4 regions of the Streptomyces sp. BBFR102 genome follow, and region 1 is predicted to be linked to each of the others. Evidence: riboswitches for the same ligand, from Rfam matches in the RefSeq annotation. Region 1 holds a riboswitch; each other region holds the start of a gene.
What was found. Region 1 has a riboswitch for cyclic di-AMP ahead of ACSLIC_RS23425 (peptidoglycan DD-metalloendopeptidase family protein). Riboswitches for the same ligand answer to the same signal wherever they lie in the genome.
Positions count from the first base shown of each region.

Region 2: it holds a riboswitch for cyclic di-AMP, as region 1 does, so the genes downstream of both, ACSLIC_RS01540 (C40 family peptidase) here and ACSLIC_RS23425 (peptidoglycan DD-metalloendopeptidase family protein) in region 1, are expected to answer to the same signal.
Region 3: it holds a riboswitch for cyclic di-AMP, as region 1 does, so the genes downstream of both, ACSLIC_RS16745 (transglycosylase family protein) here and ACSLIC_RS23425 (peptidoglycan DD-metalloendopeptidase family protein) in region 1, are expected to answer to the same signal.
Region 4: it holds a riboswitch for cyclic di-AMP, as region 1 does, so the genes downstream of both, ACSLIC_RS09065 (NlpC/P60 family protein) here and ACSLIC_RS23425 (peptidoglycan DD-metalloendopeptidase family protein) in region 1, are expected to answer to the same signal.

Region 1 is NZ_CP195757.1:5,295,921-5,303,204, forward strand. It holds gene ACSLIC_RS23415 (helix-turn-helix transcriptional regulator) at 1-578, opposite strand, end outside; gene ACSLIC_RS23420 (epoxide hydrolase family protein) at 642-1,799, shown strand; gene ACSLIC_RS23425 (peptidoglycan DD-metalloendopeptidase family protein) at 2,254-3,198, opposite strand; cyclic di-AMP (ydaO/yuaA leader) riboswitch at 3,200-3,380, opposite strand; partial or broken gene ACSLIC_RS23430 (SAM-dependent methyltransferase) at 3,790-4,242, opposite strand; gene ACSLIC_RS23435 (bifunctional phosphatase PAP2/diacylglycerol kinase family protein) at 4,271-5,794, opposite strand; gene ACSLIC_RS23440 (TIGR03086 family metal-binding protein) at 5,917-6,534, shown strand; gene ACSLIC_RS23445 (type 1 glutamine amidotransferase domain-containing protein) at 6,545-7,096, opposite strand; gene ACSLIC_RS23450 (DUF2795 domain-containing protein) at 7,254-7,284, opposite strand, start outside.
Region 2 is NZ_CP195757.1:334,968-342,251, forward strand. It holds gene ACSLIC_RS01535 (ATP-dependent Clp protease proteolytic subunit) at 78-689, shown strand; cyclic di-AMP (ydaO/yuaA leader) riboswitch at 1,356-1,526, shown strand; gene ACSLIC_RS01540 (C40 family peptidase) at 1,530-2,003, shown strand; gene ACSLIC_RS01545 (ATP-binding protein) at 2,053-2,484, opposite strand; gene ACSLIC_RS01550 (helix-turn-helix domain-containing protein) at 2,736-3,599, shown strand; gene ACSLIC_RS01555 (DUF397 domain-containing protein) at 3,609-3,848, shown strand; gene ACSLIC_RS01560 (8-amino-7-oxononanoate synthase) at 3,880-5,046, opposite strand; gene bioB (biotin synthase BioB) at 5,221-6,444, shown strand; gene ACSLIC_RS01570 (adenosylmethionine--8-amino-7-oxononanoate transaminase) at 6,437-7,284, shown strand, end outside.
Region 3 is NZ_CP195757.1:3,720,674-3,727,957, reverse strand. It holds gene ACSLIC_RS16760 (DUF501 domain-containing protein) at 1-328, opposite strand, end outside; gene ACSLIC_RS16755 (FtsB family cell division protein) at 353-862, opposite strand; gene eno (phosphopyruvate hydratase) at 1,037-2,323, opposite strand; gene ACSLIC_RS16745 (transglycosylase family protein) at 2,801-3,487, opposite strand; cyclic di-AMP (ydaO/yuaA leader) riboswitch at 3,493-3,682, opposite strand; gene ACSLIC_RS16740 (transglycosylase family protein) at 3,858-4,841, opposite strand; gene ACSLIC_RS16735 (cytochrome P450 family protein) at 4,971-6,287, opposite strand; gene ACSLIC_RS16730 (nucleoside triphosphate pyrophosphohydrolase) at 6,321-7,284, opposite strand, start outside.
Region 4 is NZ_CP195757.1:2,030,647-2,037,930, forward strand. It holds gene ACSLIC_RS09050 (glutaminase) at 1-453, opposite strand, end outside; gene ACSLIC_RS09055 (dihydrofolate reductase family protein) at 638-1,234, shown strand; gene pcrA (DNA helicase PcrA) at 1,260-3,782, opposite strand; cyclic di-AMP (ydaO/yuaA leader) riboswitch at 4,077-4,256, shown strand; gene ACSLIC_RS09065 (NlpC/P60 family protein) at 4,265-5,440, shown strand; gene ACSLIC_RS09070 (hypothetical protein) at 5,551-5,904, opposite strand; gene ACSLIC_RS09075 (hypothetical protein) at 5,952-6,086, opposite strand; gene ACSLIC_RS09080 (NlpC/P60 family protein) at 6,357-7,284, shown strand, end outside.

The DNA.
Region 1 (7,284 bases):
TCGGCGCGCGCGGTGTCGTAGGCGAGGAGGTACCAGCGGTGCCCGGAGAACACCAGGCGGTGCGGCTCGGCCTCGCGGCGGGTTCCGGTGGCGTCATGGGCGCGGTAGTGGAAGCGCAGGGTCTCGTGGTCCCGGCAGGCCGCCGCGATCGCCGTCAGGGTGTCCGGCGCGACCGTCGGCCCGGCCTGCGCCAGTGGCACCGTCACCGACTGGAGCGCGTGCACACGGTGCCGGAGACGGGACGGCAGGACGCCTTCGAGCTTGGCCAGTGCGCGTACGGAGGACTCGGCGATCCCGGCAACGGTTCCGCCCGCGGCCGTACGCAGGCCCACGGCGACCGCCACCGCTTCCTCGTCGTCGAGCAGCAGCGGCGGTAGTCGCGTCCCGGCGCCGAGCCGGTAGCCGGCTGTCCCGGCACTGGAGTGCACGGGGTAGCCCAGTGTGCGCAGCCGGTCAACGTCCCGGCGCACCGTACGTGGTGTCACGCCGAGCCGTTCGGCGAGTTCCGTGCCGGACCAGTCGCGGTGGCTCTGGAGGAGGGACAGCAGTGTCAGAAGGCGCGCCGAGGTTTCCCGCATGACGGGCAGTCTCCCTCGCACCTAGGACCGTATCTGTCCTGACCCGCCCGTAGCGTTCTTCCCATGAACAGCCTGGCGAGCACCGACCCCTCCATCCGCCCCTTCCGCATCGACATCCCGCAGGCCGATCTGGATGACCTGTGCGAGCGGTTGGCGCGCACCCGCTGGCCCGACGAACTCTCCGGCGTCGGCTGGTCCTACGGCGTCCCGGTCACCTACGCGAGGGAACTCGCCGAGTACTGGCGCTCCGGCTTCGACTGGCGCGCGCAGGAGGCCGCGCTCAACCGGTTCGACCAGTTCACCACCGAGATCGACGGGCAGCACGTCCACTTCCTGCACGTGAGGTCCCCCGAGCCCGACGCACTGCCGTTGATCATCACGCACGGCTGGCCGGGCTCGATCGCCGAGTTCATGAAGATCATGGGCCCGCTCACCGACCCGCGGGCCCATGGCGGCGATCCCGCCGACGCGTTCCACGTCGTCGCTCCGTCCATCCCGGGGTTCGGGTTCTCCGGGCCGACCACCCAGCCGGGCTGGGATCTGCACCGGGTCGCGCGAGCCTGGGCGGAGCTGATGCGGCGCCTGGGCTACGAACGTTATGGCGCCCAGGGCGGCGACAGCGGTGCCGTGATCTCGCCCGAACTCGGCCGTGTCGCCCCCGGGAACGTCGCCGGGGTGCACGTCAACGGCGGACTGGGCTTTCCGACCGGCGACCCGGCGGAGTCCGACGGATTGTCGCCGGTAGAGCTGGAGCGGCTCGGGCAGTACCAGGACCAGGACGGCAGCGGCTATGCGATCATCCAGGCCACCCGTCCGCAGACCGTCGCGTTCGGCCTGACCGACTCGCCGGCCGCACAGCTGGCGTGGATCGCGGAGAAGTTCAAGGAGTGGACCGACCCCGCCCGCGAGCTTCCCGAGGAAGCTGTCGACCGGGACCAGTTGCTCACCGACGTGAGCATCTACTGGCTGACCGGCACCGCCGCCTCCTCGGCCCGGCTGTACAAGGAGAGCGCGAAGTCCTGGGGCTCGGCCGTCTCCGCGTCCCCGGTGCCCCACGGCGTCGCTGTCTTCCCCGGGGACCCCGGAGTGCGTCGTATCGCCGAACGAGAGCACAACGTGACGCACTGGTCGGAGTTCGACCGCGGCGGCCACTTCCCCGCGATGGAGGCCCCCGACCTGCTCCTCGATGACATCCGGGCGTTCTTCCGGACGGTCCGCTGAACCGCCACCGCCCGAGGAGCCGGAGATCTGCCGCCCTCGCCTGAAGCGTGGTGCAGAAGGCCGGGAGCGGAGCGCTCCCCTTGCGGTCGAGGGCTGGACCGGTACGGGCGGGAGACCTTCACCGCGTTGCGGACGGGCCAGTTCAGGCAGTTGCGAGGAACTGGCCGCCTGACGGTCCCCGCGCCCTTCCTGCTCGGGGAGCGCGGCGCCCCGCGCGACACGCGGGAGGTGGCCGCACGCGTCGGCGCGCTGGTGGGCCGTGCCGAGGTGGAGATCGTGCCCGGCGCGGGCCACGCGCTGCCGACGGGCCGGCCCGCTCCGGTCGTTGATCCTCGGGACGGCCGGGCGGTAGCGACCGGCGGCACGCGCGCGGCCGGGGGCCGGGCCGGGGCGGTGTGCCCCGGTCCGGCCCCCGGCCGGCGGTGAGGAGAGGACCCGGCGGTGCCGGGAGGTGTCAGACGGAGACGCCGTGACCGCGCAGGTAGGCCAGCGGGTCGATGTCCGAGCCGTAGCCCGGGCCGGTGCGGACCTCGAAGTGGAGGTGCGGTCCGGTGGAGTTGCCGGTCGATCCGGAGAGGCCGATCTGCTGGCCGGCCGAGACGGTCTGGCCGGACGAGACCGAGAGCGACGACATGTGGGCGTACTGGGAGTACTTGCCGTCGGCGTGCTTGATGACGACCTCGTTGCCGTACGAGCCGCTCCAGCCGGCGGAGACGACGGTGCCCGCGCCGACGGCCTTGACGGAGGTGCCCGAGGAGGCGGAGAAGTCGACACCGGTGTGGTAACCGGAGGACCAGCTGCCGCCGGAGGCGCGGTAGGCGGTGGACGGGGAGGAGTCGACCGGGCGGACCCAGCCGGTGGAGGCGGCGGGCTGCTCGGCCTGCTCGGCCTGCGGCTTCGCCGGGGCGGCCGGCTGCGGCGCCGTCTCGGTCTTCTTCGCGGTGGAGGCGCTGGTGTCGGCCTTGGGCGCGGCCTGCTTCGGCGCGCTCTGCGGCTTGGCCGGGGCGGACTTCGGGGCCTCGGCGACGGTGCCGTCCACCGAGAGCTTCATGCCCGGGAGGATGAGGTCCGGGTTCGAGCCGACGACCTTGCGGTTGTCCTGGTAGAGCTGCTCCCAGCCACCGTCGACGTGCTGTGCGGCGGCGATCTTGGCCAGGTAGTCGCCGACGACGACCTCGTAGGTCTTGGTGTCGGCGGAGGCGTTCTTCGGCGCCTGCTGCTGAGCTGCGGCGACGGCCTGCTGGACGGCGACGGACTCCGGCGCCGACTTCTCGGCGGCCTGTGCGTGGGCGGCGCCCATCAGCGGCAGGGCCAGGGCGGCGCTGCCCGAGCCGGCGACGGCCAGCGTGCGGGCTATGCGCATGGTCCTGGTACGGCGGTGCTTCCCCTTGGCGGGCATGAAGGTTCCTCTCCGGCGCCTGCGAGGTGAGCTGTCGGGTTCGGGCTGGAGCTGCCCGGCCGCGCCGTGTGGCGCGGCTTCACCCCTAGCCGGGGGGCCGGTGGCGTGCGCGGTGCGCTGCTCCGGTTCCGGCGGCTTACCTGGGTCCCCCGCTCCTGCCGTGGAAGGGTCGATGTGGGATACCGGACGGCGGCAGGATTAGGCGGTCCATCCGGAATGACGGTGACCGTAGACGAGCCGGGCTCCCGGGAACAAGCAGCGTCGGCGCCCTGGAAGTCGCTTTCTTGATCCTTTGTTCCGGAGGTGGTCACCCTCCGTAGATTCGTGATCTTTCCGGGCGTGGCGGGTGCTGCGCCCCGGCCGGTGGTGGCTGCCACGGACCGTGACCGCTATGACGCTGCTCACGAGGCGGGCTCAACGGCGCCCGGCGTGGCGGCAATTGGCGCATATGGGGGTGGATGCCCTATATGTCCGTAAGGAGGGGTGTCGGTCGGCAGGGTGGGTAGGCCGGATGGGGCGCGGCGCCCGCCCCGCACGAGGGTGACGCTGTGTCACCCCGGCCGGGTGTGGACTCGCGGCCCGCTCCGCTCGGGCGCGGCAGAGCAGCTCCCCGTGGAGCACCGCGGACCAGCTGTCGGGGGCCGCCGCCCACCGACGCCAGGCCGCCGCGATCCGCTCCAGTCCGGCCTGGTCCGCCTCCCCGAGGCCGACCGCCCGCGTCGCGTACCCGGAGGCCGTCGCCCGGTCCGCCCCACCAGGCCCGCTCCGCCTCGTCGGCGTAGCACCAGGCGGAGGCGGCCGCCGTGAGGCCGTTGAACCCGGCCTCACGCGCCCACGCCCGCAGCCGCCGGCCCGCGACCCGCTCGCCCGCGCCACGGACCGGTACGGCTCCAGCCACGCGTCGAGTCCGGGGCGCGCCGGGTGCCAGGTCGTCGCCGCGCAGTCCGCGTTGCGCACGGCGACCAGGCGCCCGGCGCACACCCGGCGCATCTCGCGCGGGGCGCCCACCGGATCGCCGGGGTGCTGCGGCAGCCGGTGGGCGTGGGCGCCTCCCGTGCGCGGGGTCGCCGGATCAGAGCGACAGCGGCCGGTACACCCGCAGTCCCTCGTGGAGCTTGTCCAGCTCCAGGCTCGGACCCGCGTCGCTCACCTCGCCGTCGAAGGCGAGCGGCGTTCCCGGGCTGATCCCGCCGATCCGCAGCCGCTGCACCCGCACCGCCGCGTGGAACGGCGAGCGGGACAGCGGGCCCGCCAGCGCCGCGGCCACGAGCCGGAACCCCGGCCCGCGCCCGCCGTGCACCGCGCGGACGTCCAGCAGGCCGTCGGCCAGATCCACCCGTCGCCCGCCCGTCAGCCCCATCCGGCGGTAGGTGCAGTTGCCCGCGAACAGCAGCCACAGCGGGCGCCGCTCACCCTGGACCACCGCCTCCAGCGGATGGTCCCGGCGCCGCACCCGCACCGCCGCCACCACGTCCGCGAGCCGCCCGCCGACCCGGCCCGACCAGCGCTCCCGCTCCCGGACCAGCTCCGGGTAGACCCCCAGACTGAAGGTGTTGAGGAAGTGCCCGGTCCGCTCGCCGGAACGGAAGCGGCCCACGTCCACCGCGACCGCGTCGCCCGCCTCCACCGCCCGGCACAGCTCCTTCGGGTCCTCCATCCCGAGGTCGTACGCGAAGTGGTTGAGGGTGCCGCCCGGCAGCACCGCCAGCGGCAGCCCGTGCCGCAGAGCCACCCCGGCCGCCGCGTTGACCGAACCGTCGCCGCCGCAGATGCCGAGGGCCAGCGCACCTTCCGCCGCCTTCTCCAGCTCCGCCACCAGCCCCTCGCCCTCGCACTCCACCACCTCGGCCTCCGGCAGCAGCTCCCGCAGCACCCGCGCCTTGTCGGGGGTGCCGGCGCCCTGGTTCACCACCATGACCAGGCCGTGGCCCCGGGGCAGCGCCGGTACGTCCACCAGCGGGCGCCCGGGGGAGGGGAGCTGGTCCCGGGTCGGCGCCAGGCCGCGTACGGCGAAGGCGGCACCCGCGCCCAGTGCCGCCCCGGCCAGCACGTCACCGGGGTAGTGCGCACCGGTGTGGACGCGGGAGGCGGCGACCGCCGCCGCCAGCGGGGCCACCGCCGCGCCCAGGCCCCGGGACTCCATCGCCACCCCCGTCGCGAAGGCCGCCGCCGACGCCGCGTGGCCCGACGGGAAGGAGGAGGTGATCGGCTGCCGCTTCAGCTGCCGTATCAGCGGCACCGACTCCAGCCCCGGGCGCCGCCGCCGCACCGTCCGCTTGCCGAGGGTGTTGATGGTGGCCGAGGCCAGGGCGAGCGAGGCCAGCCCCCGCACCGCCGCCCGGCGGGCGCGCGGCGAACCGGTCACCGCGAGCCCCGCCGCGACCGCGCCCCAGAGCAGGCCGTGGTCGGCGCTCCGGCTCAGCTTCGGCAGCACCCGGTCGGCACCGGGCCAGCGGCGCGCCGCGACCGCCTCGAAGACGGTGCGGTCCAGCGCGACCAGCCGGTCGGCCGACGAAGCCGGGGGCCAGGCGCGCGCACGGCGGGCACCCGGGGGGCGCCACCGGGTGGGCAGGGGGTTCACAGGGTCAGGACGCATGCGGCACGGGTACCCCCGTGCGCGCCGATCACCCGCACCGGCGCGCGAGCCGGGCCGTGTCCGTCACCGGAACGGACGCCCGCCCCCGGCGAACGCGCCCCAACGGGGTGAGGATGGACCCCATGTCCTCCTCCGGCCCGTCGGGCGCAGACCCCGAGACGAGTACCCCCGGTCACTCCGAACTCCTCGCGCGGCACGAGGCCGCCCTGGACCTCTTCGACCGGAGGGTCCACGACATCCTCGACGACCAGTGGGACCACCCCACCCCCTGCACCGACTGGAACGTCCGCGACCTCGTCGCCCATCTGGTCTCCGAACAGCTCTGGGCGCCCCCGCTGCTGGCCGGGGAGACCATGGAGTCGGTCGGCGACGCCCTCGACGGCGACCTGCTCGGCGAGGACCCGGTCGGCGCCTGGGAGGCCGCCGCGCGCGGCGCCCGCGAGGCGTTCGCCGCCCCCGGCGCGCTCGACCGGACCGTGCGGCTCTCCTACGGGCCGAGCCGCGCGGACCACTACTGCGGCCAGATGACCACCGACCTGATCATCCACGCCTGGGACCTGGCCCGCGGCATCGGCGCCACCGAGCACCTCCCGCCCGAACTGGTCTCCTTCGCCGACCGCGAGACCGCCCCCTACGCGGGCGACCTCTCCGGCAGCGGCGTCTTCGCCCCGCCCCTCACCCCGCCCTCGGGCGCCGACCCCCAGACCCGCCTCCTGGCCCGGCTGGGCCGGGAGGCGTAGCCGCAGAGATTCAGCGAGACGCGGCCGCCGCCGTCGTGAAGACGCCCACCAGGGCCTCGTTGAAGGCCGGCAGGTCGCGCGGGGTGCGGCTGGTGATCAAGGTCGTCGGTCCGCCGGAGTCGACCCGGACCGCCTCGTCCACCCAGGTGCCCCCGGCGTTGCGGATGTCCGTCGCCAGGCTCGGGTACGAGGTCAGGGTCCGGCCCCGTACCGTTCCGGCCTCGATCAGCATCCACGGGGCGTGGCAGATCGCGGCGATCGGCCGACCCTGGTCGACGAAGTCCTTCACCAGGCCGACGGCGTCCGCGTCGGTGCGCAGGTGGTCGGGGTTGGCCACGCCGCCCGGCAGGACCAGGGCGTCGAACATGCCCGCCGACACCTCGCCCACCACCTGGTCGACGACGAAGCGGTCCCCCTTCTCCAGATGGCGGTAGGAGAGCACCTCGCCCGGCCAGGTCGACACCAGCACGGCCTCTCCACCCGCCTCGGTCACGGCCTGCCACGGCCCGGTCAGTTCGCTCTCTTCCACGCCCTCGGGGGCCACCAGGAATGCGACACGCATCGGCGTTCCCGCCCTTCGAATCCTCGTCCCGGTCTCTCCGGCCCGCCCGTCCGGCGGTCCGGGGTGGCCTGCCCGCCGCCATCCGGGTGTCCTTCCAGGGTCGCGCGGACCGCCCCCAGGAGCAAAAGGGCCCGGGGGACGGTCCGCGTCCCCTCCCTCAGGCGTCGGCCCGGGCCTCCACCACGGCC
Region 2 (7,284 bases), 5.0 Mb from region 1:
TGTACGTCCTGTACATTTTTTACAGATGATGCGGCGAACGAGCGCCGCACCGCCGTCCGTGAGATCTGGGGTCCTCCATGCAGCGCGCCACCGCCCGCCACCACCTCCCCGAGTTCACCGAGCGCACCTCACAGGGAACCAGGACGCAGGACCCGTACAGCAAGCTCTTCTCGGAGCGGATCGTCTTCCTCGGCACCCCGGTCGACGACGCCTGCGTCACCGACGTCATGGCCCAGTTCCTCTACCTCGAACACGCCGACCCCGACCGGGACATCCAGCTGTACATCAACTCCCCCGGCGGCTCCTTCAGCGCGATGACGGCGCTCTACGACACCCTCCAGTACGTCCGCTGCGACGTGGCGACCACCTGCCTCGGACAGGCCAACTCGGCGGCGGCCGTCCTGCTCGCCGCCGGCGCTCCGGGCAAGCGGCTGATGCTGCCGGGCTCCCGGGCCGTCATCCGCCAGCCCGCACTGACCGACCCGGTGGAGGGGCAGGTCAGCGACCTGGCCATCGAGGCGGAGGAACTGCTGCGCATGCGCGCCCTGTTGGAGGAACTGCTCGCCCGCCACACCGGCCGCGACCGGGCACGGATCTCCGAGGACATCGAACGGGACCTGCACCTCGACGCCCGGCAGGCGGTGGCGTACGGCCTCGCCGATGAGCTGATCGGCAGCCGCAAGGGCTAGAGGATCCGGCGGATCCTGTGCGGTGTCCGCGACATCCGTGTGTGCCACGGGCCGATCGGGCCGCTGCCGCAGCCGCGCCGTGAACCGGGGCGCCGAGGCTCCGCACAGCCCTGCCCGACGGGTGCGGGGGCGGCGACACCGGAGGCACGCGTCCCACTCCGGGAGACGGCGGGACTGGGTCTCATCAGGACCGGAGCCGGACAGCGGGGGCCGCCGTCGCCGTGCGCCGGGCACGCCCTCCGGACCGGTGGGGCGTCAGCGGAGGGGCCCGTCGCGCTCCCCCGCCCCCGCCGAGCGCCGTTCACCGCGCGGCGGAGCGCACAACCCGCCACACGCCCGGCGCGCCACGCCCGGAACGGCCCGTACGGGCTACCCCCGGACGGTGTATTCCGGGCCCCTCTTCCCGGCCCCTCCGGGTTGCGCACGCGGTCCGCCCCCGTCTACGCGTCGGCCGCTCCGCCGCTGGTCCGGCCCTGCGTCCCGACGTGGACACGCCCGGGCCCCGCACCGTGCCCACTCGAACAGGGCAGGGGAGGCCGAACTCACAAACCGCCCCCTCCTCCCCGAAAACGCCGCCCTCGTACGTGAAGATCCGTCAGGACGACAAGCCCCCGCCGCAGCGGCGGGGCGGTCCGGGCGGACGCCGAGTCCTGCCGCCGTCCGGACGACAGGTCGACACCGAGTGGATCGGCAGGAGTGGAGGACCCAGGCACGACGGGCCCAGGAGACCGGCGACGGACTCCCACGGCCCTTGGGGTGAAGCCGCCGCGGCGGCCGGGCGACTTCGCAGGTCCGAACCCGACAGGTCATCCTTCACAGGCGGCTGACGAAGGGTTACGCATGACTGAGCGCAATCGAGTCCCGTCCCTGCTCTCCCGGGCCGGCGCCGTATCGGCCCTCTCCCTCGCCGCGATGAGCACCACCCTGGTCGCCCCGGGCGCCGCGCCCGAGGCGGCGGCGGCCACCCACGCCGCCAAGGCGCTGCAGATCGCCTCCTCGATGAAGGGCTCGCCCTACCGGTACGGCGCGACAGGCCCCCGCAGCTTCGACTGCTCGGGGCTGACGCTCTACTCGTACAAGAAGGCCGGCAAGAAGCTGCCACGGACGGCCGCGCAGCAGCACAACCGGACCAAACGGATCTCCGCCGCCAGTCGGCGCAAGGGCGACCTGGTCTTCTTCCACTCCGGCGGCCACGTCTACCACGTGGGCCTCTACGCCGGGGGCGGCAAGATCTGGCACTCCCCCAAGAGCGGCGCGGTGGTGCGGCTGGAGAAGATCTGGACCGGCAGCGTGCGGTACGGGCGCGTGAACTGAGCGGCGCCGCCGGCGGCCGGCCCGTACGCCCCGGACGTACGCGTACGGGTCAGCCGCCGACGGTGCCGGGCCAGGGCAGGTCGACGCGGACGGTCTTGCCGCCCTCCGCGGTCGGCACGACGGTGAGCCGGCCGCCCTGCTCGGCGGTGAGCCAGCGGACGATGGCCATGCCCCGGCCGCTGTCCTCCTGGACCGCCGCCTGAAGCCTTCTGGGCCAGCGCGGATGGCTGTCGGTGACGCCGAGTCGCAGCCGCTCGTCCTGGTGGAGCGCCATGGAGACGGTGAAGGTCGGCGAGTGGCCCTGGGTGTGCTGGACGGCGTTGGTGACCAGCTCCGAGATGATCAGGCGGACGGTGTCCGCCGCCTCGGAGTCCGCCGGAAGGCCCCACTCGGAGAGAACGGTCAGGACGTGGGTGCGGGCGGCGGAGACCGAGGCCGGATCGCTCGGCAGAGTGACGGTTGCTTCGTGGTGGTCTGCCATGGCTGCGTCGCCCTTTCCTCGGAGCCGGTCGCGGCCCCGTGGACGGATGAACTCGGGGTGTGGCGGGACCGGTTGCCTCCACGTCAGACTGCCACTGTGTCGTCCGTCACGTGAGCCGATCCCTCAAGATGTGCATATATCTGTCGCTCGATGCGGTGAACTCTGCGACGGGCGACCGCATCCGGCCCCTCCCACGGGTGTGCCATGGGCGGCGTCGCCCGCACCGAAACGGCCACCGGAAGGAGACCCGCATGCGGAACGGACCCGCCGTGCGCCGGCGCAAACTCGGAGCCGAGCTGAAGGCCCTGCGCGGCCGCGCCGGCCTCACCAGCGACCAGGCGGCCGGGCTGCTGGGCTGGCACCAGTCGAAGGTGAGCCGGATCGAGACCGCCCGCAGCGGGGTGAAGCCCGAGGACGTGCGCCGCCTGCTCGACGCCTACGACGTCCGCGAGCCGAGGCTGCGCGAACTGCTGGTGGCGCTGACCGGCACCGAGCGGGACGGGGAGCACCGGCGCTGGTGGCACCGCTACCGGGGCGTGCTGCCCCCGGAGTACCGGGACTTCATCAGCCTGGAGTCGCAGGCGACGCGGATGCGGACACTGGAGACCTCGGTGGTACCGGGGCTGCTCCAGACCCCGCAGTACGCGCGGGCGGTGACCAGGGCCTCCCTGGCAGGGGTGCCTCAGGCGCAGGTGGACGAGTTGGTGGAGGTGCGGCTGGCGCGCCAGGAGGTGCTGCGGGCCGACCGGCCGTTGGAGCTGAGCGCGGTGATCGACGAGTCGGTGCTGCACCGCCGGATCGGCGGCCCGGAGGTGATGCGCGGCCAGTTGGCGGCGCTGCGGGAGGCGGCCGCGCTCCCCCATGTCGTGGTCCAGGTGCTGCCGTTCACCTCGGGAGAACACATCGGCCTCACCGGCCCTTTCGTTATCTTCTCTTTTCCGAACATGAACGATCTGGATTTGGTCGTTCTTGACCACCTGACGAGTAGCCTCTATCTGGAGCGGAAAGAAGACCTCTCGGCATACGCCGACGCCTTCGCCTCCCTTCAGGCGCGGGCGCTGTCAGCAGAGGACTCGCTGCTTCTCCTCGCCGAGAAGCACGACGACGGCCCGTAAGGAGGCGCCGTGACCGCACAGCCTCGGTACGTCCCGGTCAGCAGCTCACTGCAAGGCGTCCGGTGGCGGCGCAGCAGCCGCAGCACCGGGATGAACAACTGCGTGGAGACCGCCGAACTCACCTCGGGCCCGCACGCGGGTCTGCTCGCCGTGCGGGACTCCAAGAACGCCCTCGGCCCCGCACTGCTCTTCTCCCCCGCCGCATGGCGGGGCTTCGTCACCGCGCAGGGCCCTGGCACCACGGCCTGACAGCGGCTCAGGCGGCCCCGCCCTCCCCCGCTCAGCGGGCGGTCGGCGGGGCCGTCCGCGTGAGGACGTCCAGAGCCCGGTCCAGGTCGGCCGGGGTGAGGTCGGCGCTGGCCGTCAGCCGCAGCCGCGAGATGCCGTCGGGTACGGACGGCGGCCGGAAGCAGCCCACCGCCACACCCTGTTCGCGGCAGCGCGCGGCCCAGTCGGCCGCCTCCTGGGCCGAGGGCGCGCGCACCGAGACGACCGCCGCGTCCGGCCGGGCGGCCTGGAACCCGGCGGCGGTGAGGGCACCGTGCAGGTCGCGGGCGGTACGGCGGACCCGGGCGGCGCGCTCCGGTTCGGCGCGCAGCAGGCGCAGGGCGGCGAGCGCGGCGCCGGCGGCGGCCGGGGCGAGGCCGGTGTCGAAGATGAAGGTGCGGGCGGTGTTGACGAGGTGGTCGATCACCACGGCCGGGCCGAGGACAGCGCCGCCCTGGCTGCCCAGCGCCTTGGAGAGGGTCAGGGTGACGACGGTGTCGGGCGCGCCGGCCAGCCCGGCGGCGTGGGCGCTGCCCCGGCCGCCCTCGCCGAGGACCCCGAGGCCGTGGGCGTCGTCGACGAGGATGCCCGCGCCGTGTTCCCGGCAGGCGGCGGCGAGCGCCGGGAGCGGGGCGGCGTCGCCGTCGACGGAGAAGACCGCGTCGAAGACGCCGAGGGCCGGGCCCCGGTGGGCGGCGAGTGCCTTGCGGACCGCGTCGGGATCGGCGTGCGCGACCACCTCGGTGGCGCCCCGGGCCAGCCGGCAGCCGTCGATGAGCGAGGCGTGGTTGGCGGTGTCGGAGACCAGCAGGGTCCCGGCGGGGGCGAGCGCGGTGACCGCCGCGAGGTTGGCCGCGTACCCCGAGGCGAGGACGAGGGCGGCCTCGGCGCCGCAGAAGCCCGCGAGTTCCCGCTCCAGTTCGGCGTGGAGCGCGGTGCTGCCGCTGACCAGTCGGGAGCCGGTGGCGCCGGCACCCCAGCGGCGGGCGGCGCCGGCTGCGGCCTCGGTGACCTCCGGGTGGCGGGCGAGGCCGAGGTAGTCGTTGCCGGCGAGGTCCAGCGTGCCCCAGGCGGCGGGCCTCGGGCGCAGGGCGCGGGTCAGCCCGGCCTCCGCGCGGCGGGCAGCCGCCCGGCTGGTCCAGGCGAACGGCCCGACGGGTCCGGGGGTGGAGTGGGGCATGGGCCGTCCTCAGCTTCGCCGGGGCAGGGCGGCCGGGCCGCCGTTTGTGAGCAGTGCACAGACACTAGCCGGTCGGAAGCCGGGGCAGGATGTGGTAATACCCACAGCACTCACCGGGGGCGTTGTAGGAAGTCTCCTTGGCCCGGGGCGGCTCCGTGCGTCAGGATCAGCCGCATGGATCTCCTGAAGACGCTGGTGGACAAGGGACTTCGGCGTGAGCTGCCGACCCGTGACGAGGCGCTCGCGGTGCTCGCCACCTCCGACGACGACCTGCTGGACGTGGTGGCCGCGGCGGGCCGGGTGCGCCGTGAGTGGTTCGGCCGCCGGGTGAAGCTGAACTACCTGGTCAACCTCAAGTCCGGGCTCTGCCCCGAGGACTGCTCATACTGCTCGCAGCGGCTCGGCTCGCAGGCGGGCATCCTCAAGTACACCTGGCTGGGCGCCGAGGAGGCGTCGAAAGCGGCTGCCGCGGGGCTCACCGGCGGTGCGAAGCGGGTCTGCCTGGTGGCGAGCGGCCGGGGCCCGACCGACCGGGACGTCGACCGGGTCTCGAAGACCATCGAGGCGATCAAGGCGGACCACGAGGACGTCGAGGTCTGCGCCTGCCTCGGGCTGTTGTCGGAGGGTCAGGCGGAGCGGCTGCGCGCGGCGGGCGCCGACGCGTACAACCACAATCTGAACACCTCCGAGGCGACCTACGGGGAGATCACCACCACCCACACGTACGCGGACCGGGTGGAGACCGTCCAGCGGGCGCAGGGCGCGGGCCTGTCGGCCTGCTCGGGGCTGATCGCGGGGATGGGCGAGAGCGACGAGGACCTGGTCGATGTGGTCTTCTCGCTGCGCGAACTGGACCCGGACTCGGTGCCGGTGAACTTCCTGATCCCCTTCGAGGGGACGCCGCTGGCCCGCGAGTGGAACCTCACCCCGCAGCGGGCGCTGCGCATCCTCGCCATGGTGCGGTTCGTCTGCCCGGACGTGGAGGTGCGGCTCGCCGGGGGCCGCGAGGTGCACCTGCGCACCCTCCAGCCGCTCGCCCTGCACCTGGTCAACTCCATCTTCCTGGGCGACTACCTGACCAGTGAGGGCCAGGCCGGCCAGGCGGACCTGGAGATGATCGCGGACGCCGGGTTCGAGGTGGAGGGCGCGGGGACCACGACGCTGCCCGCGCACCGCGCCGACGTGCTGCCGGGGGGCTGCGGCGGCCACGGGGCGGCCGAGGACGCCGGCGCACCGGCGCACGCCTGCGGCTCCGGGGCCTCCGGCGGCTGCGGCCCGTGCGGCGGCGCGCACGCGGAGCCCGAGGTTCCGGCCGCGCGGGAGGCGGGCGAGGCCCGCACCGACCTGGTGGCAGTGCGGCGCCGAGGTGCGGGAACGGACGTCGCCCCCAATGCCTGAGCCCACCCAGGCCCTGCTGTCGCCCGCCGGGTCCTTCCCGGCGGACCCGGCGGGGCTGCTCGCCCTGGACCGGCGGCACGTCTGGCACCCGTACGGCCCGATGCCCGGAAGCTCCGACCCGCTGGTGGTGGAGTCGGCCTCCGGGGTGCGGCTGCGGCTGGCGGAGCCCGTCGAGGGGGTGGCGGAGCTGGTCGACGGCATGTCGTCCTGGTGGGCGGCGGTGCACGGCTACCGGCACCCGGTGCTGGACGAGGCGGTCCGCGACCAGTTGGGGCGGATGAGCCACGTCATGTTCGGCGGGCTCACCCACGAGCCCGCCGTGCGGCTGGCGACCCGGCTGGTGGAGCTGGCGCCGGAGGGTCTGGAGCACGTCTTCCTCGCCGACTCCGGATCGGTGTCGGTCGAGGTGGCGGCCAAGATGTGCCTGCAGTACTGGCGTTCGCTGGGGCGGCCGGAGAAGCACCGGCTGATGACCTGGCGGGGCGGCTACCACGGTGACACCTGGCAGCCCATGTCGGTCTGCGACCCCGAGGGCGGCATGCACGACCTGTGGTCCGGGGTGCTGCCCCGGCAGGTCTTCGCCGACGCGCCTCCGGACGGCTTCGACGCCCCCGTCCCCGAGGCGTACACGGCGCACCTGTGGGAGACGGTCGAGCGGCACGCCCACGAGCTGGCGGCGGTGGTCGTGGAGCCGGTGGTGCAGGGGGCCGGGGGCATGCGCTTCCACTCCCCGGCGCTGCTGCGGGTGCTGCGCGAGGCGTGCGACGCCCACGGGGTGCTGCTGGTCTTCGACGAGATCGCCACCGGTTTCGGCCGCACCGGCGCCCTCTTCGCGGCCGG
Region 3 (7,284 bases), 1.6 Mb from region 1:
GCTTGATGTAGTCCTCGTGGGCGGCCCGGTAGGCGGCGGCCAGTTCCGGGTCGGTGGCCAGCCGCTCGGTCATCTCCCTCATCACGCCGTTGGCCTCCAGCGTGCCGATGGCCGAGGCGGCGCGCGGGCACGTCAGGTAGTACAGCGTGGGGAAGGGCGTGCCGTCCTCCAGGCGGGGCGCGGTCTCGACGACGTCGGGCTGGCCGCAGGGGCAGCGGTGCGCGATGGCGCGCAGGCCGCGTGGCGGACGGCCCAGCTGCTGCTGGAAGGCGTCGACGTCGGCGGCGGTCGGCTCGGTGCGCGGGGTGGGCGGCGGGGGCGTGTCCATGGCGGGGTCAGGTCTCTCGGTCGTTCACTCGGTGGCGGGGCGGATGGGGCGGGGCCCGGCGGCCTGGTCGGCGCGGTCGACACCGTCCAGGAGGTTGGTGTACCAGGGCCGGGTGGCGGCCGTGCGGTCGGTGCGGCTCGGTTCTGCCGCGTCCGGGTCGATCATGGTGTAGCCGGTCTCGCCGGGGCGTACGTAGTGCAGGCGCTCGCGGATGCGCTGCTCGGCGTAGCGGTCGTCCGTCCAGCGGGCCTTCTCGTCGCGCAGCTGCTCGACCTTGGCGCGGTGGGCCTCCCGCTCGCGCTGGAGGTCGGTGATCTCGGCGCGCTGGGAGACGTACTGCCGCATCGGGTAGGCGAGGGCGACGATCAGGGAGCAGAGGACGAGGGCGAGGAGGGCGGCGCGACCGGTGAGGCGGGAGCGGCGGGCCTGGCGGCGGTTCTGCGAGCGGTAGACGCGGGCGGCGGTCTGCTCGCCGAGCACCCTGAGTCTGGTCGCGGTGGAGAAGCGGTCCGCACCGCTCTTCTTCCCGGCCATGCCCGCCTCCCCTCGGCCGCGCGCCGTGCGCGGCCGCTGTGCCCGTCCGTCAGGTGTCCGCCGCTCGCACGCTCTGCTGGTCCTCGCCCGCACGTGCCCGCGTCCCCGCCCACGGTACGGGACCGTGGGCGGGGACGCGGGGAGGCCGGGGGTGGCCGTCGGCGGCCCGCCGGATCAGCCCTTGAAGCGCGGGAAGGCGCTGCGGCCGGCGTAGACCGCGGCGTCGTCGAGGATCTCCTCGATGCGCAGGAGCTGGTTGTACTTGGCGACGCGCTCGGAGCGGGCCGGGGCGCCGGTCTTGATCTGGCCGCAGTTGGTGGCGACCGCGAGGTCGGCGATGGTGACGTCCTCGGTCTCGCCGGAGCGGTGGCTCATCATGCACTTGAAGCCGTTGCGCTGGGCCAGCTCGACGGCGTCCAGGGTCTCGGTGAGCGAGCCGATCTGGTTGACCTTGACGAGCAGGGCGTTGGCCGACTTCTCCTCGATGCCGCGGGCGAGGCGCTCGGGGTTGGTGACGAACAGGTCGTCGCCGACGAGCTGGACCTTGTCGCCGAGCTTCTCGGTGATGACGTTCCAGCCGGCCCAGTCGTCCTCGAACAGCGGGTCCTCGATGGAGACCAGCGGGTACGCGGCGACGAGCTCCTCGTAGTACTCGGTCATCTCGGCGGCCGAGCGGGTCTTGCCCTCGAACTCGTAGCCGCCGTCCTTGTAGAACTCGGAGGCGGCGACGTCCAGGGCGAGCGCGATGTCCTTGCCGGGGACGTAGCCGGCCTCCTTGACGGCCTCCAGGATGAGGTCGAGGGCGGCGCGGTTGGAGTCGAGGTTCGGGGCGAAGCCGCCCTCGTCGCCGAGGCCGGTGGCCAGGCCCTTGCTCTTCAGGACCTTCTTCAGCGTGTGGTAGACCTCGGTGCCCCAGCGCAGGGCCTCGGAGAAGGACTCCGCGCCGATCGGGGCGATCATGAACTCCTGGATGTCCACGTTGGAGTCGGCGTGCGAGCCGCCGTTCAGGATGTTCATCATCGGCACCGGGAGCAGGTGCGCGTTGGGGCCGCCGAGGTAGCGGAAGAGCGGCAGGTCGCTGGCCTCGGAGGCGGCGTGGGCGACGGCGAGGGAGACGCCGAGGATGGCGTTGGCGCCGAGCGAGCCCTTGTTGTCGGTGGCGTCCAGGTCGAACATGGCCTGGTCGATGAGGCGCTGCTCGGTGGCGTCGTAGCCGACGAGCTCCGGGCCGATCTGCTCGATGACGGCGAGGACGGCCTTCTCGACACCCTTGCCCTGGTAGCGGTTGGGGTCACCGTCACGCAGTTCGATGGCCTCGAAGGCTCCGGTGGAGGCGCCGGACGGCACGGCCGCGCGGCCGGTGCTGCCGTCGTCGAGGCCGACCTCGACCTCGACGGTGGGGTTGCCTCGGGAGTCCAGGATTTCCCGGGCTACGACGACGTCGATGGACGGCACGAGCATCTCCTTCTGGGATGTGACGCGGGTCGGCCTTCGGTCGGCCGTTCGCTCCAGAGCCTATCCGGCGGCCGGCCCCATTCCGGCGTCGCGCCCGGACGCCGGGACGAAAAGAGCCCCGTACGGGGCGAAACCGTACGCGACCGCCCATTCCTACTTACCGGTAACGACCGCGGCCGGGCGACGGGGAGGGAAACGGGGAAGCCCCGTCCCGACGCGCTGAGGGGGGAGTCACGCATCGGGACGGGGCTGTCGGTGGGGGGCGGGGTCAGTCCCTCACCCCGCAGACCCGTGGGGGGGGGAGCGCCGGGGGCGGGGAGGCCCGTGGGGAGCCTTCTCACCCCGCCTCCCGGGAGCGGCTTCGGGAGCCGAAGGGGCGCGTCGTCGCCCAGACGCCCGTCGCGCGCGGGCCGCGAGGCGGTTGAGCACGTCGGGCGGCTCGGCGACGACACCCAGCACCCCGGGGGCGAGCGAAGCGCGCGATCAGGAGAGGTGGAGCTGCTGGCCCGGGAAGATCAGGTCGGCGTCCTCGACGATGTCCTTGTTCAGCTCGAAGAGCTTCTTCCAGCCGCCGTCGACGTTCTCGTCCTTCGCGATCTGGCTGAGGGTGTCGCCCTTGACGACCTCGTACTCGCCGTCACCCTTGGCGACAGTCTCGCCGGTGGGGGTCTCGACGGTCTCCTCGGCCGGGGCGGTCCGCTGCTCGCTGCGGTCGGCGCGCGGCTCGGGGCGCTCGGGGGCGGCCTGCTCGGCCGGCTCCTCGGCGGGCTTCTCGGCCTCGGCGCCGCCGCCGTTGTACGCGGCGTTGCTCAGGCCGGTGCCGCAGTTGGGCCAGGCGCCCTTGCCCTGGCCGGCCAGGACCTTCTCGGCCACGGCTATCTGCTGCTCCTTGGTGGCCTGGTGGGCGCTGGAGGCGTAGGCGGTGCCACCGAAGGCGGCCCAGGTGGAGGGCGTGAACTGGAGCCCGCCGTAGAAGCCGTTGCCGGTGTTGATGGACCAGTTGCCGCCGGACTCGCACTGGGCGACGGCGTCCCACTCGGAGGCCGTGGCGGCGGAGGCCGAGCCGGTCGCGACGAGCGGCGCGGCGACGGCGAGGCCGGCGACACCGGCGAGCGACAGGATGCGGGTGACCTTGGAGGGACGGCGGTGCTTGGCCTTGTTGGTCAGCATGAAGGGAATCTCCTCACCGACGCCTACGAGGTGAGCTGTCGGGTTCGGGCCGGATGAGTGCCCGGCCGCGCGTCCCTGTCCGGAACGCGCGGCTTCACCCCGAGCCGCCCCGGCCACCCGCCCCGCTGGGGAGCGAACGGCCGGTGCGGCGGCAAACCTTGGGTCCCCCGCTCCTGTCTACGGCGCTTGCGCGACGACTGTCCCAGGCGGCCGTCGACAGGATTCGGCGTAACGACCGCTGGAGCCCGCCAGTGGCGAGCGGCACGACCGTAAGCACGGCCGACGGCAGATTCCAAAGACGATCAGGGGGTCTGAGATCCATGTCTCACTTCCCCCGATTCGGACATTCCCGCCCGAACTGGCGCCCGATTCAGTCCTTTTCGGCCTTCGGGTCCGATCCGAGATCAAGGGCCTGACCGGGCAGGATGCGGTCCGCGTCGTCGCCGACGACCTCCTTGTTCGCCTCGTACAGCGCGGGCCATCCGCCGTCCACCTCGTGGAGCCAGGCGATGACGGAGAGGCTGTCGCCCTCCTTCACGGTGTACGAGCCGGAAGCGTCGGGCGCGTCGCCGCGCTCCCCCCGCGAGGCGTGCCGCCCGGAGCCCTCGCGCCCCTCACCGGAGCCCGGCTCGGCCTCGGCGCCGCCCCGGTGGCGTCCGCCGCCGGAGTCCTCCCCCTCGCCGGGGGTCGCGGAGGGGGTGTCCGAGGGGGTCCCGGCGCGGTCGCCACGTCCCTCCGCGGCCCCCTCTCCGGGGATCGGGGTCGGCGAACCCTCAGGGATGGAGGTCGGCTCGGCGGAGGGGGTGGACGACTTCCCGTCACCCTTCTCCCCCTTCTCCTCCTTGTCGGCCTTGTCCTCGTTGTCTGCGTCGGACCCCTCGCCGCCCTTGCCGTCCTCCTGCTCGGCGGGCGAGGTCGGGGAGGCGGAGGGGGTGCCGCTGTCGCCGGGGACGCCCGGGTTCACCTCGGCGGTGCCGCCGCCCTGCTGGAGCCCGATCGCGGGGGCGCAGGTGGCCCAGGCGGCGGTGCCCTCGGCGTCGAGGACGCGCTCGGCCACCACGATCTGCTGGGAGCGGCTGGCGAGGTCGGCGGAGGGCGCGTAGCTGAGGCCGCCGTGGCGCTCCCAGAGTTCCTGGGTGACCTGGAGGCCGCCGTAGTAGCCGTTGCCGGCGTTGGCGCTCCAGGCGCCACCGCTCTCGCATTCGGCGAGCCGGTCCCACGTGGCGGTGTCGGCCGCGCTGGCCGAACCGGCGCCGAGCAGGGGGATGGCGATGGCCGAACCGGTCACCCCGGCCGCGACGACGAAGGCGGGAGCCTGTCGGGGGCGTCGGTGACGTCCGTTCCCGGAGAGCATGCGGTTGCCTTTCGCGTGACGACTGCTGACCGGCGCCCCGCTCGGTGGCGGCGGGGCTTCCGGTTGGCGCCGAAGGTAGCGGCTGTCGAACGTTCGTCACAAGTCGATGCAGCGGAGATCACGCCGACATCACATTCCTGATGTCTCGTCAGTTCCGGCGTCCGGAGGGCGCGGCTCGCGCACCTGCTTCCCGGGCCCGGCCGGCTCCGGGGTGAACTCGACCGGCAGGGTGCGCAGTCCCCGCATGATGAGTCCGCCGCGCCAGCGCAGGTCGTCGGGTGCGGCGCCGAGCCGCAGGTCCGGAAGGCGCGTCAGCAGGGTCGCGAGAGCGGCCTTGCCCTCCAGTCGGGCCAGCGGGGCGCCGATGCAGTAGTGGATGCCGTGGCCGTAGCCGAGGTGCTGGTTGTCGGTGCGGGCGAGGTCGAGCCGGCCGGGGTCCCGGAAGCGTTCGGGGTCGCGGTCGGCGGCGGCCAGGACGACCAGGACCGGGTCCCCGGCGGCGATGTCGGCCCCGCCGATCCGCAGCGGCTCGGTGGCGTACCGCCAGGTGGCCATCTCCACCGGGCCGTCGTACCGCAGGAGTTCCTCGATGCCGGTGTCGAGCAGCGCCTCGTCGCCGTCGGCGAGGGCCCGCTGGAGGCGGGCGCGTTCGGCGGGGTTGCGGAGCAGGGCCAGGGTGCCGTTGCCGATCAGGTTGACGGTCGTCTCGAAGCCGGCGAAGAGGAGCACGAAGCACATGGCGGCGGCCTCCTCCTCGGTGAGGTGCTCGCCGTGGTCGCTGGCGCGGATCAGGCCGGAGATCAGGTCGTCGCCGAGGTCGGCCCGTTTGCGGTGGATCAGCTCGGCGAGGTAGTTCCGTATCTTCTTCACCGAGCGGGCGACGCCGCCGCGCGGCCCGCCGCCGTGCCGGATCATCATCCCGGCCCAGTCGCGGAAGTCGTCCTGGTCCTCGCGCGGGACGCCGAGCAGGTCGCAGATGGCGTAGATGGGCAGCGGGAAGGCGAACTCGTGGATGAGGTCGGCCTCGCCGCGCCCGGCGAAGCCGTCGATGAGCCCGTCGGTCAGCTCCTGCACCCGGGGCGCGAACCGGGCGACGCGGCGCGGGGTGAACGCCTTCGACACCAGGCGGCGCAGCCGGGTGTGGTCCGGCGGGTCGATGTTGAGCAGGTGCGTCATCAGTCCGGCGCTGCGCTCGCCGGGGATGCCGGTGCGGCTGCGCCCGGCGTCGTCGGCGGCGTGGTGCGCCGGGTTCTTGCTGAGCCGGGGGTCGGCGAGGGTCTGCCGGGCGTCCGCGTACCGCGTGACCAGCCACGCCTCCACGCCGCTGGGCAGCCGGGTCTTGTGGACCGGCTCGTGGGTGCGCAGCCAGGCGTAGGCGGGGTACGGGTCGGCGGCGAACTCCCAGCCGAAGAGTGCGGGACGCCCGGCTGCCTGGGTTTCGCTCATGGTCCGACCGTATCGGGGGCCCGGCGGGGCGGCTCAGTGCCCCTCGGCCGCCCGGATGGCCTCGCGGTAGCGCCGGGCGCTCTCGCGCAGGGCGGCCTCGGGGTCGGCGCCCTGCCGTTCGGTCTCGACGGCGAGGGCGAGCAGGGCGGGGCCGGGCCCGGGGCCCTCGGGGAGCGGCACGTTCAGCCCGGCGGCCCGGGCACGGGAGGCGAGCTTGGCGGCGAGGGCCAGGGCGGGCTGGGCGACGGGCACGCCGTCGGTGACCGAGGTGCGCTCCTTCTCCTCCCCCTTCACCCGCAGCCAGTGGGCGCGGACTTCCTGCGGTGTCTCGGCGACGGCGTCCCCGAAGACGTGCGGGTGGCGGCGGACCAGCTTGTCGATGAGGGCGGCGGCCACGTCGTCGATGGAGAACGGCCCGCCGTCCCCTTCCTCGTCGCCGGCCGCCGGTCGGCCGTCCTCGGCGATCCGGGCGTGGAAGACGACCTGGAGCAGCACGTCGCCCAGTTCCTCCCGCAGGGCGTCGCGGTCGCCCTCCTCGATGGCCTCGATGAGTTCGAACGCCTCCTCCATGGCGTACGTGGCGAGCCCTTCGTGGGTCTGCCCGGACGACCAGGGGCACTCCTCGCGGATGCGGTCCATGACCTGGACGAGGTCGATCAGGCGGGCGCCCGGGAGGTCGTAGGCACCGGGGAGCAGTTCCAGATCGGGCATGGCGACGCGGCCGGACCCGGCGAGGCGGGAGAGGGCGTCGGTCAGTCGGCGGTCGCCCTCGCCGGACTGGACGAGGACGGCGGTGCGCCCGCCGGCGAGGAAGTCGACCAGGTCGGCCGCGTCCGGGATGGCCGCGATCTCGACCTCGACGCCCGCCTCCCGCAGGTAGGGCAGCTGCGGGTGGGCCGGGTCGGCGCAGAGCACCCGGTCGGCCTGGTGCAGGGCCTGCCAGGCGGGCCAGGAGAGCTGGCCGGGGGCCACCCGGTGGCTGGTGGTGAGCAGGACG
Region 4 (7,284 bases), 3.3 Mb from region 1:
CTCCAGCCGCCGCCCCGCGAAGGCGGAGATGCCGGAGACGATCCGCTCGAACCGCTCCTCGCGCGGGGCACCGGGCGGCCCGGCGAGGGTGTGGGCGGTCAGGGCGCCGACGTTGATCATCGGGTTGCGGGGGCGGGCCGAGCCCTGCTCCAGCGACAGCTCGTTGAACGCCTCGCCGGAGGGCTCCACTCCGATCCTGGCGAGGACCGCCTCGTATCCCCGGTCGGCGAGGGCGAGGGCGTAGGTGAAGGGCTTGGAGATCGACTGGATGGTGAAGGGGGCGCGGCTGTCGCCCGCCTCGTAGACCGTGCCGTCGACCGCCGAGACCGCCACGGCCAGCTGCTCGGGGTCGGCGGCGGCCAGCTCCGGTACGTAGTCGGCGACGGCCCCCGCGCGGTCGCCCCCGCAGTTGCGGAGGACCTCGTCCAAGTACTCGGGGATCGGTGACCGCACGCCTCGCTCCTCCCGGCGGCCCGCCGACGTGCCCCTCCGGCCGCCCCAGGACCGCACCCGTCCAGTCTGGGCGACACCCGGCAGGAAAAGAGGACGCGACGCGACGAGTTCCTCCCGCACCACGGGTCTGTCCTGGCGCACCGTGGAACAAGCCGCTGTACACACCGACCCTGGGAGCATCGCCATGCGCATCGTCATCATCGAGTTCACCAGCCTCGACGGCATCGTCCAGGCACCCGGCGGAGCCGGGGAGGACACCGACGGCGGCTTCGCCCACGGCGGCTGGTCGAACGCCTACTTCGACCCGGAGGTCGTCGGCGGCACCTGGGACTCGGTGCTGGAGCGGGCCGACGCCCTGCTCTACGGCCGCCGCACCTGGCAGGTGATGGCGGCGGCCTGGCCGCAGGCCGAGGACGACCCGTTCGCCGGGCGGATGAACGCGATCCGCAAGTACGTGGTCTCCGGCACGCTCGGCGAGGCCGACCTGACCTGGAACAACAGCCAGCTGATCGCCGGGGGCGAGGCGCTGGAGGTGATCCGCGGGCTGCGCGCCGGCGGGGGGCGCGACCTCGTCCTGCTGGGCAGCGCCTCGCTGGCCCGGACGCTCCTCGCCGAGGGCCTGGTCGACGAGCTGCGGCTGATCGTCATGCCGGTACTGCTCGGGGGCGGCAAGTCGCTCTACCCGACGGACGGCGGCAAGCGGCCGCTGGAGCTGGTCTCCACCACGACCAGCCCGGCCGGCGTCAACGTCTGCACGTACCGGGTCCTGCGCGAAGGCTGACCCGGTACGGCCCGGGGCCGCTCCCCTACAGCTTCTCGACCGGCGCGTACCGCAGCAGCAGCCGCTTGGGCTTCTCGCCGCCGAAGTCGACGGTGGCCTCGGCGGCCGAGCCCGCTCCCTTGACGCCGACGACCGTGCCGAGGCCGAACTGGTCGTGGGTGACGCGGTCACCCACGGCCAGCGAGACCACCGGCTGCTCGGCGGCGCGCCGGGTGGCGAAGGCCGGGGCGCCCTTGGCGCGGGCGGAGGAGGAGAGCGAGGAGGCGACCGAACCGGCCGGGCCGCGCGGGCTCACGGCGGCCGGCGCGCCCATGGCCCCGGTCCGCTTCCAGTGCAGGTGCTGCTCGGGGATCTCCTCCAGGAAGCGGGAGGGCGGGTTGTACGAGGGCTGGCCCCAGGCGCTGCGCATGGCGGCGCGGGTGAGGTAGAGCCGCTCGCGGGCGCGGGTGATGCCCACGTAGGCGAGGCGGCGCTCCTCCTCCAGCTCCTTGGTCTGGCCGAGGGCGCGCATGTGCGGGAAGACGCCGTCCTCCATGCCGGTGAGGAAGACGACGGGGAACTCCAGGCCCTTGGCGGTGTGCAGGGTCATCAGGGTGATGACGCCGGAGCCGTCCTCGTCCTCGTCGGGGATCTGGTCGGAGTCGGCGACCAGGGCGACCTGCTCCAGGAACTCGGGGAGCGTCCCGGCGCCCTCCTCCTCGCCGCGGTCCTGCTCGAACTCCAGGGCGACGGCGGCCAGCTCCTGGAGGTTCTCGATGCGGGTCTCGTCCTGCGGGTCGGTACTGGCCTGGAGTTCGGCGAGGTAACCGGTGCGCTCCATGACCGCCTCCAGGACGGTGGCGGGCCCGGCGCCGGACTCGACCACCGTGCGCAGCTCTTCCATCAGCGCGTTGAACCGCTTGACGGCGTTGGCGGAGCGGGCCGCCATGCCGTACGCCTCGTCGACCCGGCGCAGGGCCTGCGGGAAGCTGATCCGCTCGCGCTGCGCGAGGGCGTCGATCATCGCCTCGGCGCGGTCGCCGATGCCGCGCTTGGGGGTGTTGAGGATGCGGCGCAGGGAGACGCTGTCCTCCGGGTTGGCGAGGACGCGCAGGTAGGCGAGGACGTCGCGGACCTCCTTGCGCTCGTAGAAGCGGACGCCGCCGACGACCTTGTAGGGCAGGCCGACCCGGATGAAGATCTCCTCGAAGACCCGGGACTGGGCGTTGGTGCGGTAGAAGACCGCGATGTCGCCCGCCTTGGCGTCGCCCGCGTCGGTCAGCCGGTCGATCTCCTCGGCGACGAACTGGGCCTCGTCGTGCTCGGTGTCCGCGACGTACCCCGTGATCCCGGCGCCGGCCCCGGCGTCGGTCCAGAGGTTCTTCGGGCGGCGGTTCTCGTTCCGCTCGATGACGGCGTTGGCCGCGGTGAGGATGGTCTGGGTGGAGCGGTAGTTCCGCTCCAGCAGGATCGTGGTGGCGTTCGGGTAGTCCTCCTCGAACTGGAGGATGTTGCGGATGGTGGCGCCGCGGAAGGCGTAGATCGACTGGTCGGCGTCGCCCACCACGCACAGCTCGGCCGGTTCGGGGGCCGGGTGGAGCGGGTCGTGGTCGGACTCGGCCCCCTCGGGGACGTCCGCCGGGCGGTCGGCCGGGGTGCCGACCAACTCCCTGATCAGGGAGTACTGGGCGTGGTTGGTGTCCTGGTACTCGTCGACCAGGACGTGCCGGAAGCGGCGCCGGTAGTGGTCGGCGACCTCCGGGAACGCCTGGAGCAGGTGGACCGTCGTCATGATGATGTCGTCGAAGTCCAGCGCGTTGGCCTCGCGCAGCCGCGACTGGTACATCGTGTACGCCTGCGCCAGCGTCTTCTCGAACCCGTCGGCCGCCCGGGCCGCGAAGTCCTCCGGGTCGACCAGCTCGTTCTTCAGGTTCGAGACCTTGGCCGTGAACGCCTTCGGCGGGAAGCGCTTCGGGTCGAGGTCGAGGTCGCGGCAGACCAGGGCCATCAGCCGCTTGGAGTCGGCCGCGTCGTAGATCGAGAACGACGAGGTGAAGCCGAGGTGCTTCGACTCGCGGCGCAGGATGCGCACGCAGGCGCTGTGGAAGGTGGAGACCCACATGGCGCCCGCGCGCGGGCCGACCAGTTCCTCGACGCGCTCCTTCATCTCGCCCGCGGCCTTGTTGGTGAAGGTGATCGCGAGGATCTGGCCGGGGTGCACGCCGCGCTCGCCGAGCAGGTGGGCGATGCGGTGGGTGAGGACCCGGGTCTTGCCGGAACCGGCTCCGGCCACGATGAGCAGCGGCGACCCGCTGTGGACGACGGCGGCACGCTGCTCGTCGTTGAGTCCGTCGAGCAGGGCGGCCGGGTCGACTGCGGGACGGGGGGCGCCGTCCCGGTAGTAGGCGTCCCGGTCCGCGGGCGCGTCGAACTTCCCGCCGAACAGGTCGGCGGGGATCTCCTCCGGCGCCTCCTCCTCGGGCGGGGGCGGCGGCTCGTCCCCGAGCCGGGCGGAGGGCGCCGAGGACTGGAGGTCGGCCAGGAAGCTGTCGTCAAAGAGGCTGCTCATCGCCTACCGAGTCTAGGCCGCCCCGCCGACAACCGGGCCGGCCTTCCTGGGACCGGAGCCCTGGCCGCGGAGAACGTGACGTACCGGACACGGGTGCGGCTCCAGACGATGTGCGCCAGGTCACCGCGGTGACCGTCCGAGCCCGCCTTTCGACCGTTCACCGACAAGATAACGAAAACGTATCGGGCATATCGCACATCAACCTTCACAGGCACCACACGAGTTGGCTAGCGTGCTGGCCGGGTCGGTTCGTCCCCCACCGGCGACTCGCGCCGGAGCGCACCGCCCCCTGCCGAATCCGGTACGCCCCCCCCACGGGCCCCGGAGCCGGGGACCCACCGCGCACCACCGGGGTGAATCGGTACCCGCCACGGACCAGGCCCGTATTCGGGGCCCGCCCGTCCGGAACCGTAGGGCAGCCTTCCGTCCGCCCGAACCCGACAGCTGACCCGGCAGGCGGTCCACGGAAGGAGTCGCACGTCTTGGCGTCGCATCGCAAGCCTCGTGCCCCGCGCAACCGCACCGCCGGTGCCCTCGGCCTCACCACCGCCGCCCTCACCTCGGTGGCCCTGCTGTCGCAGACCGCGCAGGCGGCCCCGCAACGGCCGGCGGCCAAGCCCTCCCTGGAGGAGGTGCAGAACAAGGTGGACCGGCTCTACCGCGAGGCCGGCACGGCGACCCAGAAGTACAACGCGGCCCAGGAGCGGACCCGGACCCAGCGCGCCGAGGTCGACAAGCTGCTGGACGGCGTCGCCGAGCGGGCCGACAAGCTGAACGCTGCCCGTGGCGAGCTGGGTGCCTTCGCCGCCGCCCAGTACCGCAGCGGCGGCCTCTCCGAGACCGCCACCCTGCTGCTCGCCGACGACCCGCAGAGCTGGTTCGACCAGAGCCAGCTGATGAACCGCCTCACCCAGCGCCAGAAGGTGGTCATCGACGACTACCAGGCCCAGCAGGCCGAGGCGGGCCGCGAACGCGCCAAGGCCGCACGCCAGCTGGAGAGCCTCACCGAGTCGCAGCGCGCCCTCAAGGACAGCAAGCGCGAGGTGCAGGGCAAGCTCACCGAGGCCCGCACCCTGCTCTCCGAGCTGACCGCCGAGGAGAAGGCCCGGCTCGCCGAGATCGAGCGGAGGAAGCAGGCCGCGGCGGAGCGCAAGGCGAAGGAGCGCGCCGCGGAGGAGGCGGCCGAGCGCGAGGCCCGGGAGGCGGCCGAGGAGAAGGAGCGCGAGGAGTCCGGCTCGGGCTCCGGGTCGGGTTCCGGCACGGGCACCGGCTCCGGCGGCGGCTCCACGGCACCCGACTCCTCGTACGCGGCCAAGGCCGGGAAGGTCATCGCCTTCGCCCGCGCCCAGATGGGCAAGCCGTACGTGTGGGGCGCGGCCGGCCCCGACTCCTTCGACTGCTCCGGCCTCACCCAGGCCGCCTGGAAGACCGCCGGCATCTCGCTGCCGCGCACCACCTGGGACCAGGTCGGCGTCGGCCAGAAGGTCTCCGTGGACGCCGCCCAACCCGGTGACCTGGTCTTCTTCTACGACGACATCAGCCACGTCGGCATCTACATCGGCGGCGGCGAGATGATCCACGCCCCGAAGCCCGGCGCCGATGTCCGGGTCGAGTCGATCTACTACATGCCGATCCACAGCGTGGTGCGGCCGGCCTGACCGGCCCGCGCGACGGCGAAGGCCGGGCTCCTCCCCGTCGCTCGACGGTGGGGGAACCCGGCCTTCGCCGTGTGTGCAGCGGCCCGCGCGGTGCCCGGTGGGCGGCGGGGTCAGGTCCAGACGGTGGCGATGAAGATGTTGAGGACGGTCAGGCCGCCGACGGCGGCGAAGACGCCCTTGCCGACCTTCTCGTCGTCGCGTTTCACGTAGACCAGGGCGAGGATCACGATGAGGACCAGCAGCTTGATGCCGATCTTCATGTGGTTGAGGGTGCCGCCGTCCATCTCGCGCAGACCGACCAGGATGATGCCGGTCACGAGCATGGTGAGGGCGCCGTGGAGCATGGCGGGGATGAAGCGGGCCGTACCCGCACCGATCGCCTTCATCTGGGTGAGGAAGCCACCCAGGAGTGCGGCGATGCCGATGATGTGCAGGCCGACGAACACATTGATGAGAACGTCCATGGCTCGCACCCTAACGAGGCCCCCGGCACCCCCGGCGCACCAGGGTCCTACCCGCCGAGACGGCGGTGGTCCACGGGCAGGGGCCCACGGCTGAGCACCGTGCGGACGTCGCGGACGGGACCGATGGCGAGGATCTCGTCGAGCAGCACCTGCTCGTAGGGCGGGAGCGGGAGGCGGGCCATTCGGTCACGGGCTCCCGGCAGATGGCGCAGAGGTGGCGGGGAAGTGGTCGCAAGCGGTCGGGGAGCGGTTCCGGGCGGATGTTTGCGGACAATCCGGCACCGGGCCGTGACATCCGGGATTAGCTCCTCCCTGGCGCGTCCGGCAGTCGGCATAGTCCACAGGCACCGGCCGCGCCACCGAGACGGCCCGGCGAAACCCGCTCCCCCTGTGCGGGCTCCGCCAGGGCCCGGCTCACCCCCCCCCGACCCCGATTGGAAGGACGCGCGGCTGTGGCCTCGCACCGGAAGCCTCGATTCCGCAAGCTGGCGGTGAATCTCCCCGCCCCCGGGCGCCTCACCCCGGGAGCCTCGCTGCGTACCGCCACCGCCACCGCGCTGGCCCTCGCCGGGGCTGCGGGGTCGGTGGTCGCCGGGTCGCCCGTGGCGCAGGCCGCGCCCGACCCGACCCCGGTGCAGGTCAAGGCCGAGGTGGACCGGCTGCACCGGGAGGCCGAGATCGCCACCGAGAAGTACAACGGGGCGAAGGAGGAGGCGGACAAGGGCGAACGCCGCCTCGACCGGCTCCAGGACGAGGCCGCCCGGCGTACCGCCCAGCTCGACCAGGCCCGTACCGCACTCGGCACCACCGCCGCCGCGCAGTACCGCGCGGGCGCGGTCGACCCGTCCGTCGAACTCTTCCTCACCTCGGACCCGGACGGCTACCTCGACCGGGCCGCCCGCGCCGACCGCGCCGCCGGACGCCAGAACGCCCAGATCGCCGGGGTGCGCCAGAAGATGCGCGCCGTCGACCGGTTGCGCGCCGAGGCCGACACCGTCCTGGCCGGGCTGGAGAAGCGCCGCGGCGAACTGCGGACGCACAAGAAGACCGTCACCGGCAAGCTGGCCGAGGCCCGTGCCCTGCTCGCCCGCCTGACCGCCGCCGAACGCGCCGAGGTCACCGGCGAGGACCCGCGCGCCTCCCGCGACCAGGCCCGCCCCGCCACCGCCCCGGCCACCGGCGCGGTCAAGGCCCCCGACTCCCGCGCCGCCCAGGCCATCGCCTTCGCCCGTACCGCCATCGGCAAACCGTACGTCTGGGGCGCCACCGGCCCGAACGCCTTCGACTGCTCGGGCCTGACCCAGGCCGCCTGGCGCGCCGCCGGCGTCTCGCTCCCCCGCACCACCTACACCCAGATCAACGCCGGCCAGCGCGTCTCCC